One region of the Janthinobacterium sp. GW821-FHT03C10 genome, then DNA from elsewhere that is predicted to be linked to it. Evidence: predicted binding sites of a transcription regulator. Region 1 holds the regulator's gene; each other region holds the start of a gene.
The links. The regulator FNR, encoded in region 1, switches genes on or off when oxygen is low (the NO sensors DNR and NnrR bind a similar motif). The targets are predictions, from matches to a motif close to TTGATNNNNATCAA.
Positions count from the first base shown of each region.

Region 2: the regulator FNR is predicted to act here: its motif matches at 2,183-2,196, upstream of paaA (1,2-phenylacetyl-CoA epoxidase subunit PaaA).
Region 3: the regulator FNR is predicted to act here: its motif matches at 1,464-1,477, upstream of AC07VH_RS01980 (XrtA system polysaccharide chain length determinant).
Region 4: the regulator FNR is predicted to act here: its motif matches at 1,915-1,928, upstream of AC07VH_RS25025 (universal stress protein).

Region 1 is NZ_JBWKUN010000005.1:68,635-72,892, reverse strand. Features, by position in the region: gene AC07VH_RS17415 (response regulator) at 1-2,058, opposite strand, end outside; gene fnr (fumarate/nitrate reduction transcriptional regulator Fnr) at 2,298-3,056, shown strand; gene AC07VH_RS17405 (FixH family protein) at 3,183-3,707, opposite strand; gene ccoG (cytochrome c oxidase accessory protein CcoG) at 3,762-4,258, opposite strand, start outside.
Region 2 is NZ_JBWKUN010000001.1:1,417,861-1,422,118, forward strand. Features, by position in the region: gene paaD (1,2-phenylacetyl-CoA epoxidase subunit PaaD) at 1-29, opposite strand, end outside; gene paaC (1,2-phenylacetyl-CoA epoxidase subunit PaaC) at 29-781, opposite strand; gene paaB (1,2-phenylacetyl-CoA epoxidase subunit PaaB) at 796-1,080, opposite strand; gene paaA (1,2-phenylacetyl-CoA epoxidase subunit PaaA) at 1,109-2,098, opposite strand; gene paaX (phenylacetic acid degradation operon negative regulatory protein PaaX) at 2,366-3,295, shown strand; gene AC07VH_RS06030 (hypothetical protein) at 3,531-3,785, opposite strand; gene AC07VH_RS06035 (M14 family metallopeptidase) at 3,927-4,258, shown strand, end outside.
Region 3 is NZ_JBWKUN010000001.1:507,184-511,441, reverse strand. Features, by position in the region: gene AC07VH_RS01990 (N-acyl amino acid synthase FeeM domain-containing protein) at 1-540, opposite strand, end outside; gene AC07VH_RS01985 (XrtA/PEP-CTERM system exopolysaccharide export protein) at 741-1,364, opposite strand; gene AC07VH_RS01980 (XrtA system polysaccharide chain length determinant) at 1,608-3,137, shown strand; gene AC07VH_RS01975 (XrtA-associated tyrosine autokinase) at 3,157-4,008, shown strand; gene AC07VH_RS01970 (TIGR03016 family PEP-CTERM system-associated outer membrane protein) at 3,992-4,258, shown strand, end outside.
Region 4 is NZ_JBWKUN010000009.1:748-5,005, forward strand. Features, by position in the region: gene AC07VH_RS25015 (enoyl-CoA hydratase) at 1-467, opposite strand, end outside; gene AC07VH_RS25020 (MFS transporter) at 544-1,845, shown strand; gene AC07VH_RS25025 (universal stress protein) at 1,983-2,420, shown strand; gene mltA (murein transglycosylase A) at 2,450-3,727, opposite strand; gene AC07VH_RS25035 (hypothetical protein) at 3,738-3,884, shown strand; gene apaG (Co2+/Mg2+ efflux facilitator ApaG/CorD) at 3,910-4,258, opposite strand, start outside.

The sequences.
Region 1 (4,258 bases):
CACGGGCATGTGCCAGTCGGCCAGCACCACGTCGTACGGTTGCTGCTGCGCCAGGCGTTCGCGGTACAGTTCGATGGCGGCAAAGCCGGAGTCCACTTCGTCGGCCAGCCAGCCCCATGCCTCGATCAGCTTGACGATCAGTTCGCGCGTGGTGCGGTTGTCGTCGGCCACCAGCAGGCGCAGCTGGCCCAGGGTGGGCGTGCGCCGCGTTTCGGCCGGCTGCGCCAGCATGTCGAACGGCACGCTGAACCAGAAGCGGCTGCCCTTGCCTTCGCTGCTGGCGACGGCGATGTCGCCGCCCATCATGTGGATCAGCTGTTTGCTGATGGCCAGGCCCAGGCCCGTGCCGCCGAAGCGCCGCGTGATGCTCTGGTCGCCCTGCGAAAACGCGGCAAACAGCTGCTGTTGCTGCAGTTCCGTCATGCCGATGCCCGTGTCGCGCACTTCGAAGCGTAGCCAGGCGCGCCCGTTCTCTTTCTCGGCCAGGCTGACGGCCACCACCACTTCGCCGCTCTCGGTAAACTTGATGGCGTTGCCGGCCAGGTTGACGAGGATTTGCTGCAGCCGCTGGGCGTCGCCCACGAGGCGGCGCGGCACATCGGGCTCGACGGCAATCGCCAGTTCCAGCTCCTTTTCGCCCGCATTCATGGTCATCGTCGTGGCCAGCGTGTTCATGACCTCGTCGAGGTCGAATTCGACGGGCGACAATTCCATGCGGCGCGCCTCGATCTTCGAATAATCGAGCACGTCGTTGAGGATGCCCAGCAGCGACTGGCCCGCCACGCGCACCATGGTCAGATACTTGCGCTGTTCCGTATCGAGCTTGGTATTGCCCAGCAAATACACCATGCCCAGCACGGCATTGAGGGGCGTGCGGATTTCATGGCTCATGTTGGCCACGAAATCGCTCTTCGCGCGGTTGGCCGCCTCGGCCCGGTCGCGCTCCTGTTCCAGCTCCGCCGCGCGCGATTCGAGTTCCTGCTGCAGCCGGTCGCGTTCGCTCATCAGGCCGTTGAAGGCTTCCGTCAGCTCGCCGATCTCGTCGCGCTGCTGCACGGGAACGGGGGTGAAACGGCTGCCGCTGGTGCGCAGCGCCTGCAGGGTGTCGCGCAGGCGCACCAGGGGCGACAGCAGGCGTACGGTGACCCAGCCCAGCACGGCTGCGGCCAGCAGCGAGGCGAGGATGCTCCACAGCACCAGCCGGTACAGCACGCCGTCGAACGGTTCGAAGGCGTCGTCGAGGGGCAGCGAGGCGGCCAGCAGCCAGTTCACCGATTTCAGGCGCTTGAAGCTGTTGACGGCCGTGATGCCGCGGCTGTTGGTGCTGACCATGCTGCCTTCGCCATCGTCCTTCAGCAGCTGAGTGGTCGTCAGGTTGGCGTTCGGCAGGCGCGGCTGCAGCAAACGGCTGGTATCGGGGTGCAGCACGTAGCGCGGCACGGCGCCGCGCGTGAGGATGAAGTAATAGCCGCTCTTGCCGATCTTTTCCGAGCGCAAACGCCCCAGCAGGTTGTCCTTGTACAGGCGCAGCACGCCGATCACCACGCCGGCCACCTGGCCGTCGGCGGCCAGCACGGGCGCCACCATCTGCACGATGGGCATGCCGCTCGATTTGCCCAGCATCGGCTCGGTGATCATGGGCTGGCGCGTGCGCAGCACGGTCTGGAAATACTCGCGCTCGGCGACGTTGATGCCGGCGCGCCCCGCCACTTCCGGCATGTCGGCCACGACGGCGCCGTGCGCGTCGAGCACCAGCACGTCGTCGAACAGCACCAGCATCGAGCGGCGCGAATAGTATTCGCGCAACTGGGCGGGCTGGGCGATCAGTTCCGGCGGCTGCTGCCGGGCCGTCAGGGTGACGATCTGCAGCAGCATCCCCAGCTTGTCGTCGAGCTCGGCGGCGGTGCGGCTGATCAGGGACGACTGCTGGCTCAGCAGTACCCGGGTGAAATCGTCGCGCATGTGCTGCACCTGGATCATGGTGACCAGCGCGATCATGGCGATCGAGGTCAGGCTGGTGGCCAGCGCGACTTTTGCTTTGATGCCGAGAGGCTTCATGATTTCCTTTTCAGTACCGGGCGGCACAGGCGGCAAATAATGCTGTCAGGAATTTTCCTATCAATACCCCAGCTTGGCAAGCGCCGCCACGCAAATTGCCCTCTCCGCATGGGCTTTTGACGATGTTGCCATATAATTAAAGGCGGGACGTCGTTTATTCGGTGAAATTGCGGTGAAATTGGCACACGGCAACCCTGTATGCAGTAAACTTGTTGTTGCATTTTCTAAAAGGTACCGACATGACTGAAGCGCTACTCACTCCAACCTTGCCCACAGTGACCGTGGAAGCGTTGCGTGCGCGATGCTCGACCTGCAGCATGCATCAATTGTGCCTGCCGATGGGCCTCGATGTGGGCGACATGGACAGGCTGGACCAGATCATCGGCCGCCGCCGCAAGATCGTGCGCGGCGCCTCGCTGTTCCGCATCGGCGACTCGTTCCAGAACCTGTACGCGATCCGCCTGGGCCACTTCAAGACCTACCAGATCAATCCGGGCGGCGAAGAGCAGGTGACGGGTTTCCAGATGGCTGGCGAACTGCTGGGCATGGACGCCATCAGCGCCGACCGCCACCACTGTAATGCGGTGGCCCTGGAAGACAGCGAAGTGTGTGAAATCCCGTTTTCCAGCCTGGAACAATTGCTGGGCAACATGCCGACCCTGCTGCGCCATTTCCACCGCATGATGAGCCAGGAAATCACGCGCGAGCAAAGCGTGATGCTGTTGCTGGGCAATATGCAGGCGACGCAGCGCTTTGCCGCCTTCATCGTCAACCTGGCGTCGCGCTATGAAGCGCGCGGCTATTCGAGCAGTAAATTCCAGTTGCGCATGTCGCGCGAGGAAATCGGCAACTACCTGGGCCTGACCATCGAAAGCGTCAGCCGTTTATTGTCGAAATTCAAGAAGGAAGGCTGGCTGCGCGTCTCCAACCGAGAGATCGAGATCCTGCAGCCGGCGAAATTGAAGGCCATTACGGCCGGCACGGACGTCTGCAAATAACAGCACCGTCAAAACCTACTGCGCGTCGCGCTTTGCGGCCTGCGATGCTCGCTGTGCTCTAGCACAGCTGCGCTTCTCAGCCACAAATCACTGCCGCTCGCTACGGTTTTTTCCCGGCGCTGTACGTTATAGCTCTTCATCCGCGTGCAGCGCGATGCTGCGTTGTAGCGGCCAGGTCCAGATACCGGACAGGCGCCACTCGCGCTTGTCATTTTCCACCAGCACCTGCCAGCGGCTGCGTTCGAGCATCGGCAGCGCCACGGAAAAATTGCCGGCCGCATCGGGCTGCACCAGCAGCTTGATATCCTTTTCCGGCAGGGTCGCATGCGCCAGGTGCAGCAGCAAAGGCCTCTGGTACGCCTTGCCGAAGCTGTGCACGGAACCGCTCAGGCGCGCTGCGGCGACGTCATACGCCAGGGTCGTATCCATGGCCAGGTCGCTGGCGATCGTGTCGCGCTTCAAATCCTGGTTGATGGCCTTGCCCTGCTTGTAATAGTCGCCCACCACCAGCGCATCGGGTTGTGTAAACGCGATATAACCCATGAAGCTGCCGACGACCACGGACAGGCCGGGACCGATCATCAGCAGCCATGGCCAGCGGTGCTTGTACCACGGGGCAACGGGGGCTTGCAGTTTCAGACTGTCGGACATGCTATTTCTCCTGTGTAAATGGCCGGCCCCCATGCGGGGACCGGCCTTCCTGCATTAGCGCGGCACGATGAAGACCGCGCTTTCGCGCACGTGCAGCGACGGGTCGTCCAGCGAGTGCAATTCGATTGCAATCTTGTTCGAACCCTTCTCGCCGACGCCGTGCGGCACGCGCAGGCGGATCGGCCAGCCCAGCGTTTCCGTCGGCTGCAACGTCACTTCCTCGCGTGTCAGCAAGGTCAGGCCCGGCAAGCCGGATGCGCTGATTTTGAAATGCTGGCTTTGCTCGGAGGTGTTCATGATCTGCAGGCGGTAGACGTTTTCGATCATGCCGTCTTCCACTTCGCGTCCCATCGAACCGCGGTCGCGGATCACGTCCATTTTCAGCGGCGTGCGCAGGGCCAGCGAAGTACACACGGCGATGATGATCAGGGCCAGGATGGAAGTGTAGATCAGCACGCGCGGGCGCATGGCGCGCTGGCGGATCTGCTTCGAATTGAAGTTGTTTTCCATCGCATGGTCGGTGCTGTAGCGTATCAGGCCACGCGGCCGTT
Region 2 (4,258 bases), on a different contig from region 1:
GCGTCCAGTGATGCGCCGGCGGCGTGCATTACCACTCCGCCCCGGGATAGGCGCGCTGCAGGAACTGCATCTCGGCCAGGATAAAACCCAGGTGCTCCGTGTGCGTGCCCTGCTTGCCGCCCTTTTGCATCCACGCGTCGGGCGCCGGCATGACAAGCGTCGCTTCGGCGAAGATCTCGGCCACGTGCTCGAGGAACGCGCGGCGCAGCACGTCCGATGGCGGCGCGATGCCGGCGGCGACCATGGCCTGGTCGACGGCGTCGTACTTGAACATCTCGCCCGTGTACATCCACAGCTTGTCGGCGGCCGCCTGCGTTTTTGCATGGCTGTCCGCCGTGCCGTCGCCGAGGCGCACGATCAGGTCGCCGCTGCGGCGCAGGTGATACGTCACTTCCTTGATCGACTTCTGCGCCACCTCGACGATGCGCGCGTCCGTCGATTTCGTCAGTTCCAGCAGCTGGAAATAGTGCCAGCTGTCGAAGAAGAACTGGCGCATCAGGGTGTCGGCGTAATTGCCGTTCGGCTGTTCGACCAGCAGGCAGTTCTTGAAATCGTGGGCGTCGCGCAAGAAGGCGATGTCGTCCTCGTCGCGGCCCGCGTTTTCCAGTTCGGCCGCATAGCTGAACCACAAACGCGTCTGGCCCAGCAAGTCCAACGACACGTTGGTCAGCGCCATGTCTTCTTCCAGCGCCGGGCCCTTGCCGCACAGCTGCGACAGCTGCTGGCTGAGGATCAGGGCATTGTCGCCCAGGCGCAGGAGGTAATTGACCTTGTCATCCATTGCAGGCGCTCCCATCACAGGTTCTTGACTTCTTCCGGCATCGGGAAGAAGGTGGGATGGCGGTACACCTTGCTGTTCGACGGTTCGAACAGGGCGCCCTTGTCGCCGGGGCTGCTGGCGACGATATCGGCCGCGCGCACCACCCAGATGCTCACGCCTTCATTGCGGCGCGTGTAGACGTCGCGCGCATGGTTGACCGCCATGGTGGCGTCGGAAGCGTGCAGGCTGCCCACATGCTTGTGCGCCAGGCCGTGCTGGCTGCGGATGAAAACTTCCCACAAAGGCCATTCTTTGCTCATGTTGCTATCCCCTATCTGTCTTATGTAATTACGCTGCCGCTTTGTTGGCGGCTTGCTTGTCGGCATAGGCGACCAAGGCATCGCGGAACCATGCACCGTCTTCATACGCTTTCACGCGCGTTTGCAAACGCTCGCGGTTGCACGGGCCATTGCCCTTCAAGACATTGTTGAACTCGGACCAGTCGATCTCGCCGAATTCGTAATGGCCCGTCTCCGCATTGAACTTCAGGTCCGGATCGGGCACGGTCAGGCCCAGGTATTCGATTTGCGGCACGGTCTGGTCGACCATGCGCTGGCGCAATTCGTCGTTCGAGAACAGCTTGATGCGCCATTGCGCCGACTGGGCGCTGTTGACGGAGGCGGCGTCGGACGGGCCGAACATCATCAACGATGGCCACCACCAGCGGTTCAAGGCATCTTGCGCCATGGCTTTCTGTTCGGGCGTGCCCTTGCACAGCGACATCATGATGTCGTAGCCCTGGCGCGCATGGAACGATTCTTCCTTGCAGACGCGGATCATGGCGCGCGCATACGGACCGTAGGAGCAGCGGCACAAGGGAATCTGGTTGATGATGGCGGAGCCGTCGACCAGCCAGCCGATGGCGCCCATGTCGGCCCACGACAGGGTGGGATAGTTAAAGATGCTGGAATATTTGGCTTTGCCCGAGTGCAAGGCGGCCAGCAAATCGTCGCGCGAGACGCCCAGGGTTTCCGCGGCGCTGTACAGGTACAGACCGTGGCCCGCTTCGTCCTGGATCTTCGCCAGCAGGATCGATTTGCGTTTCAGGGTCGGCGCGCGCGTAACCCAGTTACCTTCGGGCAATTGGCCGACGATTTCCGAGTGCGCGTGCTGCGAAATCTGGCGGATCAGGGTCTTGCGGTAGGCGTCCGGCATCCAGTCCTTGGCCTCGATCTTGATGCCTTCGTCGATGCGCGCCTGGAAAGCGCGCTCTTCCTGGCCCATGTCGTCGATGGAGCGGACGTTCTTGAGGCCGGTTTCAACCATTTGTGCGTACATGATGTGTCTCCCATGTCTTTGATTTTGCGCAGCCGCGCGGTGCGATGAACAGATAATACGATACAAAAAACGATTTGCATACACTTGATATGAATCATTTTAAAAAATCGTATCTTATGCCGCTTTTTTGTGCGTATGATATTGCTTATGAGAAAACACCATGGGGCGCTACCCGCGCTTCCGGCAAATTATTGCCGCGCTACCCGCGCAGCCAAGTAAACTGCTGCTTTTATTGAACCGACCGCAACACGGCCAGACCGGAACCACATGAAGAACACCCGCTGCACGGCATGGATAGCCGATTTCCTGGAAAGCGACCCACCGCGCTCGAAGTCTCTGGTGATGACCATCTTCGGCGACGCCATCGTGCCGCGCGGCGGCGCCATCTGGCTGGGCAGCCTGATCGAACTGCTGGCGCCATTCGGCGTCAATGACCGGCTATTGCGCACCAGCGTGTTCCGCCTGGCGCAGGAAGGCTGGCTCAGCTCGCAGCGCGACGGCCGCCGCAGCGCCTATGCGATACGCCCGGAGGCGCTGGCCCGCTTCGAACGCGCCTACCGCCGCATCTATGCGCCGCTGGTCGTGCATTGGGATGGCAGCTGGACTCTGGTGATCGGGCCGGCCGGCAGCATCGGCGCCGCCGAACGGGGCGCGCTGCGCAAGGAATTATTGTGGGCGGGCTATGGCTTGATCTCGCCCGGCATCTTTGGCCACCCGGCCAGCAATGCGGAGGCGCTGGAAGATATTCTCGTGCGCAACGAGGTGCAGGGCAAGCTGTATGTCTGCCACACAACAGAGTTGCCCGGTGTCAGCACGCGTCCCCTGCGCGACATGGTGGGCGACTGCTGGGACTTGTCGGAAGTGATGGCCGGCTACGAAAAATTCATCGCCAGCTTCCAGCCGCTGCTGACCCTGCTGCAGGAAGAACCCGTGTTCGATGCCGAGCAGGCCTTCGTCATCCGCTCGCTGCTGACGCACGCCTACCGCCGCGTGCAGTTGCACGACCCGCAACTGCCCGTCGAACTGCTGCCCGAACCGTGGCCCGGCACGCAAGCCTATGCGCTGGCGCGCGACCTGTACCGCATCACGTACGCTCCTGCAGAGGAACACATCCTGGCCACCCTGCGTCGCGAGGATGAGCACGCGCCGGACGTGGAGCCGTGGTTTTACGAACGCTTCGGCGGACTGAACACCTGATAAAACGTCCATGGCGGTGTTGCAGGGCCTGGGCGTACGTTCGTACTGCCTGCGGCCCTGCGCCTTGCCCTGGCCATTTTTCAGGTGTTCAGGAATAAGAACACCTATCAAAACCTACTGCGCGTCGGTATTTGCGGCCTGCGATGCTCACTGTACCTTCGTACAGTTGCGCTTCTCAACCACAACTCCCTTCCGCTCGCTACGGTTTTGTTAGGTGTTGTAAGTCACCGCCTGCTCACTGTTTTGCCACCACCTGCTTGGCCCCCGCCAACAAATCCTGCCCCAGCTTTTCCAGCGCATTGGCCTGCACCAGCATGGTGTCGAGGATGGCCACATTGAAGGTGAATTCGGCCGGCGTCGTGTAGCCAGGGAAACGTATGATGCGCAGCAATTCCTGCAAGGTCGTACCCTTGCCCAGGTGCGCCAGCGCGTCGCTGAGGGCGCTGATTTTCTTTTCCAGTTCGCGTATGTGTTTACCGTTGTCGTCCATGATGATCTCCCCATATCGGAGCTTCCACGTTAGCAAAGCATGTCCGTCATCGTTTGCGCCAGCACAAAGGCCACCGCAAAACAGGTATCATCGCGCCATTGCACACGATGCAAAACCCATACGTTTTTATCAGGAACACTCATGACCATTAAAATCAGCCAGCAATTCGACGCCGGCGCGATCGAGGTGCTGCGCGCCGACGATGCCCACTCCATCGAGCTGAACATCCGCAAGGATTCCCACGCCGACATCACGCAGTGGTTTTACTTCCGCCTGCAAGGCGCGCAAGGCGAGGCGTGCACGATCCGCTTCATGAACGCAGGCAAGTCGGCCTACCCGGACGGCTGGAAAGATTACCAGGCCGTGGCCAGCTACGACCGCGAAACCTGGTTCCGCGTACCCACCAGCTTTGACGGCACGGTGATGACCATCGAACACACGCCCGAGGAAGAAAGCGTCTACTACGCCTATTT
Region 3 (4,258 bases), on a different contig from region 1:
GAAGCCCAGCATGCGCTTGTAAAACACCACGTGGCGCGGATTGACTTCGATCACGTAATCCGTAAAGCCGTGAATATTGTGGGCATAGATATAAGAAATATGAATCAGCGCCGCAAACACGCGCTTGCTCACACCCTTGTCGATGGCCAGGCGCGACGGCTCGCACAGGCGCCGGCCCTGCTCGCGCAGGACGTCGAGCTTGTCGCGGAAGTTTTCATCGGCCGGCAAGCCCGTCTCGTCATTGTCGAGGCACAGGGTCATGGTGCCGACGGTGGTGCCCGCCGTTTCCGCGAACAAGGTGATCTTGTTCAAGGCGTGCGCGATGCCGGGATCGACGGCATAGCCGCGCCAGCCGTACATCTTGCGGATCAGCAAGCTGGCCGCTTCACGCCGGCCACGCGAATTGGCCATGCGGATATGAAAGCGCTGCAGGTCGAGCTCATGCTCCATGGCCGGGTCGATCTGCCCCTCGCCCACCACCAGGTCGCTGAAAGTACCGGGCGTGTCGAAGGAAATAATGGGTTCATCTTCAAAGCTCATCTTGTCCTCACGTTCATCGGCAGCCGTCGAGACGGACTGAAGCCAATGCCTTGTGACAAGACAAAAACGGGAGAAGTTCCCACCTTTAGCTAAAAAAACAGAAGAAATCTGTCTTTAGATAGCAAAATAACACGATGAAATTTGCTGAAAAGTACAAAATGACAAATATAAGTGCTGTTTTGATATTGCCGAGCCCGCTGTTAAAAAAAGCTTTCCGGGATCAATAAAACGTCGCCCGGCCGCATCATGACATTCGCGGAAATATCGCCCTCCTTCAATAAATCGTCGAGCCGCACGCGCAGCTGCTGCTGGCTGCCCTCGCGCACGCGGATGATGCTGGCCTTGTTGCCGGCCGCGAAATCGGTGATGCCGCCCACGGCGATGAGCACGTCCATCAGCGACATGCCGAGCCGGTACGGCAGCGCCTGCGGCTTGGCCGCCTCGCCGATCACGCGGATCTGCTCGCCATACGGCCCCGAGAAGTTGGTGACGATGACCGTCACCACGGGCTGCTGGATGAACTTGCTCAAGGCTTGCTCGATGTCGCGCGCCAGCTGGGTCGACGTCTTGCCGCTGGCCTCCAGGTCCTCCACCAGCGGCGTGGTGATCTTGCCGTCCGGCCGCACGGCCACCGTCAGCGACACTTCCGGATTGCGCCAGACGATGATGTTGACGGAATCGCCCGGCCCGATCAGGTAATCGTGCATGGGTGTGCTGTCGTCGGCGGGCGCCAGCGGATAGCGGGTGCGGCAGCCTCCCAGCAGGCCGGCGGCACCGGCCAGGAGCAGCGTGTTGCAGACAAATGCACGGCGAAACGGATTCATGCGGAGCCTCTTCGAGTCGATGGCGCGTCCATGGCCGGCCCCGCAGAACCAGCCTGGGCCGCGAACTTCCTATGATTATTAAAAGCCGGCAAGTGAACCTTGAGGCGTATCAAGAAGCAATCATCTTGGGAAATCTTGCTCGACAGGCGCCCTATACTTTGCTTACTCAACAGACAAGCATTTCTTGCAAGACGCCGTCGCCCGCCCGTCTGCCGTGCAGCACCGTTACCTGAAGGAAGCGACATGGAGCAATTGATACAGCAACTGCTTTCCAGCCTGAAAGGCATCTGGAAATACCGCTGGCATGCGGTGCTGGTGGCGTGGCTGGTGGCCATCGTCGGCTTCATCAAGGTGATCAGCCTGCCCGACGACTTCCAGACGTCGGCGCGCGTGTTTGTCGATACGCAAACCATCCTCAAGCCGCTGATGGCCGGCATGACCAGCGTGCCGAACACGGAACAGCAGGTGGCCATCATGAGCCGCACCCTGCTCAGCCGGCCCAACGTGGAGCGCGTCATGCGCATGGTCGACCTCGACCTCGATTCGAAGACCGTGCGCGAGCACGAGGCCCAGCTCGATGACCTGATGAGCCGCATCAAGATCACCGGCACCAACGCCTACGACATCTACACCATCAGCTACAGCGGGCGCGACCCGAAGCTGGTGCGCGACGTGGTGCAAAGCCTGCTGACCATCTTTGTCGAAGGCAGTTTCCAGGGCAAAAAGGGCGATTCGCAGAAGGCGGTGCAATTCATCGACGAGCAGATCAAGAATTACGAGGACAAGCTGAGCGCGGCGGAAAACCTGGTGAAGGAATTCAAGATCCGCAACAACCTGCTGCTGCCGCGCCAGGGCATCGACTACGGCAGCCAGCTGCTGATGTCGTCCGATAGCCTGAACAATGCCAAGCTGGAGCTGGTCGAGGCGGAACAGGCGCGCAAGGCCATCCAGAGCCAGATCGAGGGCGACGAGCCCGTGCTCGACATGGAGCCGAACGCGTCGTCCATCACGAATCCCGAACTCGACGAGCGCATCGCCTCGCTCAACAAGAACCTCGACAACCTGCGCATGCAATTTACGGAATTGCATCCCGACATCATCGCCTCGAAGCGCCTGGTGGCCCAGCTGGAAGAGCGCAAGATCGAGGAAAGCAAGCTGAAAACGGCGTCCGGCGACCCGGGCAAGAACTACAGCCCCATGCTGCAGCAGCTGAAGGTGGCGCTGACGGACGCGGACGCCAAGGTGGCCGCCATCCGCGCCCGCGTGCAGGAATACAGCGCGCGCAATGAACGGCTGCTGGCGCAGAGCAATGCCGTGCCCGAGGTGGAATCGCAGCTGGCGCAGCTCAACCGCGACTACATCATCAACAAGGAAAACTATGAAAAGCTGATCGGCCGGCGCGAAGCGGCCAAGCTGTCGGGCGAACTCAGTTCCACCACCGAGATGATGGCCTTCAAGATCATCGACCCGCCCACGGTGCAATATGCGCCCGTCGGCCCGAACCGCCCGCTGCTGTTCAGCGCGGCGCTGGGCGCGGCCCTGGTGGCCGGCGTCGCCGCGGCCCTGCTGATCAGCCAGGTGCGCCCCACCTTCCTCAGTCCGTCCGAACTGCGCGACGCGACGGGCTTGAACGTGCTGGGCACGGTATCGATGAACTGGACGCCGCTGCAGCAGGTACGCCGCCGCCGCGCCCGCTATGGCTTCGGCGCCTGCCTGGGCAGCCTGTTCGTGCTGTACGGCGGGGTCATGACGGCCGCGCTGCTGAAATTCTAGAGCCACCAGGGGAGCGACGATGAGCAGCAAGGACAGCGGCAAGCAGGAACCCACGATCCTGGGCGTGGCCGAGGCCGGCGTGCCCTATGGTGCGGATGGTCCGGAGGTGGCCGCTGGCGCGGATGGCGCGCAGGCGGCCCGCTCGCCCCAGTACCGGCCCCTGAACCTGGCCCGGCTGGCCGAGCAGGGCATGCTCACGCACGATGGCGGGCGCAGTTCGGTGGCCGAGGATTTCCGCATCATCAAGCGCCCGCTGCTGCGCCAGGCACGCGCCAGCGGCGCCGAGGCCATCCGCCACGGCAACCTGATCGTCGTCACCAGCGCCATGCCCGGCGAAGGCAAGACGTATTGCGCCGTCAACCTGGCCATGAGCATCGCCATGGAAATGGATATCACGGTGCTGCTGGTCGATGCCGACGTGGCGCGCCCGTCCGTGCTGAAAGTGCTGGGCCTGCCGCCCGAGCCGGGGCTGATGGACGTGCTGCTCGACCCGCAGCTGGCGATGGCGGACGTGATCCTGAAAACCAACGTGGCCAACCTGAGCATCCTGCCCGCCGGGCGCAGCAACAAGCACGCGACGGAACTGCTGGCCAGCCGGGCCATGAGCCGCTTGCTGGCCGAGATCGCCAGCCGCTACGCCGACCGCGTCGTCGTCTTCGACTCGCCGCCCCTCTTGATCACCAGCGAGGCGCACGCGCTGGTGGGACAGATGGGGCAAGTGGTGATGGTGGTCGAGGCGGAAACGACGACCCAGCACGCCGTCAAGGAAGCGCTGCGCCAGATCGACTCGTGCGAGCACATCCATTTAATCTACAACAAGACCAGATCATTCCCCGGCAACGACTACTACGGCTATGGCCATTACGATTAGCCGCCGGGTTCCGCTGCCGCTGCTGCCGTTCCTGTCCCTGCTGCTGCCCGCGCCGGCCGGCGCCGTCGACTGGCTGGTGAAACCGTCGCTGCGCCTGCGCGAAAGCTATACGGACAATGCCTTGCGCGCGCCGCCCGGCCAGGCGCAATCGGACTTCATCACGGAAATCGCGCCCGCCATCGCCCTCATCGGCACGGGCCCCCGCCTGCGCGTGCACCTCGACTACAGCTGGCACAAATACCTGTCGGGA
Region 4 (4,258 bases), on a different contig from region 1:
GCCTTGGCCTTGCCGATGGCGCGCGGCAGGCGCTGCGTACCGCCCGCGCCCGGCGTGACGCCAACCTTGATTTCCGGCTGGCCGAATTTGGCGCTGTCGGCAGCGATCAGGAAATCGCACATCATGGCCAGTTCGCAGCCGCCACCGAGCGCATAGCCGGCCACCGCGCCCACCACCGGTTTGCGCACGCGCAAGATATGCTCCCAGTTGCGGCTGATGTAACCCTGGGTAAAGGTGTCGGGATAAGTGTAGTCAGCCATGGCGGCGATGTCAGCACCGGCGGCAAAGGCTTTTTCGCTGCCCGTGAGCACGATGCAGCCGATATTCTCGTCCGCGTCGAATTTCAGCAAGGCGTGGCCCAGCTCATTCATCATGTTGTCGTTCAAGGCATTCAAGGCCTTGGGACGGTTCAGGCGGATGACCGCCACCTTGTCCTGGATGTCGATGATCAGGTCTTCGTATTGCATAGTGTCTCCTCTCGATGAACGGTGCAACGATTGTAGCGGCTAACGGCAGCGGCGCGGCAGGTGCGCTGCTATTATTGTGAGTCCGATCACCTTTATCGAGCAGCGTATTTTCTCCTCCTTCTTCCAGTACTGCACCCGCTATCTGCGCGGCGACGGCAGCGCCGCCAGCGTCAATTTCCGCCGCCTGTGGTTCAGCAACGGCCTCAATTGCTTCGGCGCGCAGATCACCTCGCTGGCCCTGCCCCTGTGCGCGGTATTGTTACTGCATGCGACGCCGGAACAGATGGGCGTGCTGGTTGCCCTGCAGGCGCTGCCGTTCGCCCTGTTCGGCTTGCCCGTCGGCGTGCTGCTGGACCGGCGCAGCAAGCACCCGATCATGCTGTTCAGCGAAAGCATGTCGGGCCTGGCACTGGCCAGCGTGGCCGTCGCCTGGTGGTGCGGCGTGCTGTCGATGCCATGGTTATATATAGTGGGATTCATCATCGGCACGGGCTTCGTCGTCGGCGGCGGCGCCGAACAGGTGTTTCTGACCTTCCTCGTGGGCCGCGATGGCTTGATCGATGCGCAGTCGAAATTTGCCGCCACCGAATCGGCTTCGCGCCTGATCGGCCCCGGCCTGGCCGGCGTGCTGGTGCAAATGCTGTCGGCGCCCGTCGCCATCCTGTGCACGGCTTGCGGTTATCTGGTTTCCGTCTTCAATCTGCGCGCCATGAGCGTGCGCGATCCACGCCCTGCTCCCTCCGACAAACACGCCCTGCACGACATCGCCGACGGCTTGCTGTTCGTCTGGCGCGAACCGCTGCTGCGCGCGCTGGCATGGGGCGCCGGCATCTGGCACTTCCTGTTTTACGCCAGCATGGCCTTGACGGTGCTGTTCGCCACGCGCGACCTGGGCATGAGTCCTGGCGTGCTGGGCATGACGCAGATGCTGGGCGGCGCCGGCGTCTTGCTCAGCGCCTTCATCGTCAAGCCGCTGACGCGCCGCTACGGCGCCGGCCGCACCATCCTGATCGGCCTGGCATCGACCTCGCTCTGCTTTGTCCTGACGCCAACGATTCCCGCCGCGCTGTTCGGCAGCGCGGCCGCCAGCGCCGTGGCGTATGCCATATTGATGTTCTTTTTCGATTGCGGCGTGATGCTGTTCTTTATTCCCTACCTGGGCCTGCGCCAGAAAGTCACGCCCGACCCCATGCTGGGCCGCATGACCTCGACCATGCGCTTCCTGACGGTGGCGACGGCACCGCTGGGCGCGCTGGCCGCTGGCTGGGTGGCGGAACATTTTGGCGTGCGCAATGGCCTGGCCTGCATCGCGGCAGGCAGCATTGTGTTGACGATCGCCATGGTGTGGGGCACGCCGCTGCGTAGCGTGCGCACCTGAAGCGAGGAACGGGCATACACTGCAGAAAGATTGCCTTGGCGACACTATTCATGCCAAAGCCTGTGAGGTTTGATTTACATCAAGGTTTTAATTGATGTAAATCCATAAGCTGTCTTACATCACTTGAGGAGCACGCCATGTTTAACACCATCTTATTTCCCACCGACGGCTCGCCGTTGTCCGACAAAGCTGCCGAGACTGCTCTCGCCTTCGCCCAATTGAACAAGGCCAAGCTGGTCGCCATCAGCGTGGTGCAACCCTTCCCGTTCTCGCCGATGGCCGACGGCGGCATCGTGCTCGACGCCAGCCTGTATGAACAGCAGATGCAGGAAGCCTCGCAACGCGCCATCGACAAGATCGGTGCGGCAGCGCGCGCCGCCGGCGTGCCTTTCGAAGGCGTGGTGGCCGTGTCACCGAGCCCGCACGACGAAATCGTCAACGCGGCGCAAACCTACCATTGCGACATCATCCTGATGGCCTCGCATGGCCGCAAGGGCTTGAACAAGCTGTTCGTGGGCAGCGAAACGCAAAAAGTGCTGGCGCATACGCATCTGCCCGTCATGGTTCTGCGGTAAACCGCCCCCCCCGGCGTCGCCAGGACTCCCTAGCGCGCCGGCGCCTGCTTCGGCAGCAACACCCACACGGCGCCGCTCTGCTTCATGCGGCCCGCATTCTCGGCCGCTTCCGCGCCAAAGCCAAAGAAATAATCGACCCGGATCGGCCCGCGAATGGCGCCGCCCGTATCCTGCGCCATGACCAGGCGCTGCATGGGAATCTCGCTATTGGCTTGCGTGGTGGACAGGAACACGGGCGCGCCCAGCGGCAGGAAGCGCGAATCGACGGCCACCGAGCGCTGCGGCGTCAGCGGCACGCCCAGCGCGCCCTTCGGCCCCACCTTCGGATCGGGCAAACGCTCTTCCTTGAAGAAGACATAGCTGGGATTGGCGTTGAACAATTCATCCTTGCGCGTGGGATGGCCGGCGATCCACGCCTTGATGCCCTGCGCGGACGCCTGGCTCAGGGTCAGCTCGCCCTTGTCAACCAGGTAGCGGCCGATCGACTTGTAGGGATGGCCGTTTTGATCTGCATACGCCACGCGCACGGTTTCCTGCGTATCGGTCAGCTGCACGCGCCCGGAACCCTGCACCTGCAGGAAGAACGCCTCGACTTCATCATCCACCCACAGCAATTCCTTGCCAGTGACGGATGTGGCGCGCTCGATATCGGCGCGGGTCGCGTACGGTATCACCTTCTTGCCGACCAGCTTGCCCCGCAGGCGCATGTTCTTCAGCTCCGGATACACGCCGGCCAGGTCGACCGAGACCAGGTCGTCGGGCACCTTGTACAGCGGCGTCTGATATGGACCGCCGCGCTTGCGCGCCCCGTGCAGCAGCGGCTCGTAGTAGCCGGTGACGAGGCCCGTGCTGGCGCCATCGGCCGTGATGACTTGATTGGGCACAAAGAAAGTCTCGAAGAACAGGCGGATGGCCTTGTCGCTGTCGGCATTCACCTGGCGCGCGATCGTGCACGATTCCTTCCAGTCCGGCCGCTTGACCAGCACGCCGCACGAAGCCATGAACGCGGGCCAGGCGGCGCGCATGTCGTCGCGGGCCCAGCCAGGCAAGGCGGCAAATTTGGCGGGCACGAAGGTGGGCGCTACCGCTGCATCGATGGCGTCCTTGGCATCCTTGGCATCGGCGGGCTTGGCCGGAACCGGCCTGACGACGGTCGGCGCGATGGGCGGCGCCTTGCCGCCGGCAGCGGGCGGCGCAGGCGGCGTGGTACAGGCGGAAAGCGCAAGCGCGACGGCGCCGATTGAAACGGGTAGACTACCGCGTGTCAACAGACGGCGGGTAAATACTAAGCTGCGGGTAAATAACATAGGAGTACGTATGTGGATCTTGATGATAGAGGCGCTGGTGGCGTTCTTCTTGCTGGCATTTATAGTCTGGTGGACCATGTATTCGGGTAAAAAACCCGCGCCACCGGCACGCAAGCAGCTCGGCGAAGAACAGGACGGCACCGAGAAACTGAAATAAGGGGGCGCGAGCCCCCGGCGACGCATCAATGCAGGGTGCGTGGCACCGACAGCACGAACTCGGGAATCGGCGCTTCGAACTGATGGCCGTCTTCGGCCACGCAGAAGTATTCGCCATGCATCGAGCCTTGCGGCGTGCCCAGCATGGTGCCGCTCGTGTACTCGAACTGCTCGCCCGGCTGCAGCAACGGCTGGTGGCCGACGGCGCCCAGGCCCCGCACCTCTTCCACCTTGTTGTTCGCATCCGTGATGACCCAGTGGCGCGAAATCAGTTGCGCGCCGGCCGTGCCCGTGTTGACGACGCGGATCGTGTAGCTGAACACGTGCCGCCCCTGGTCCGGTGCCGATTGCTCGGGCAGGTATTGCGTCTTGACC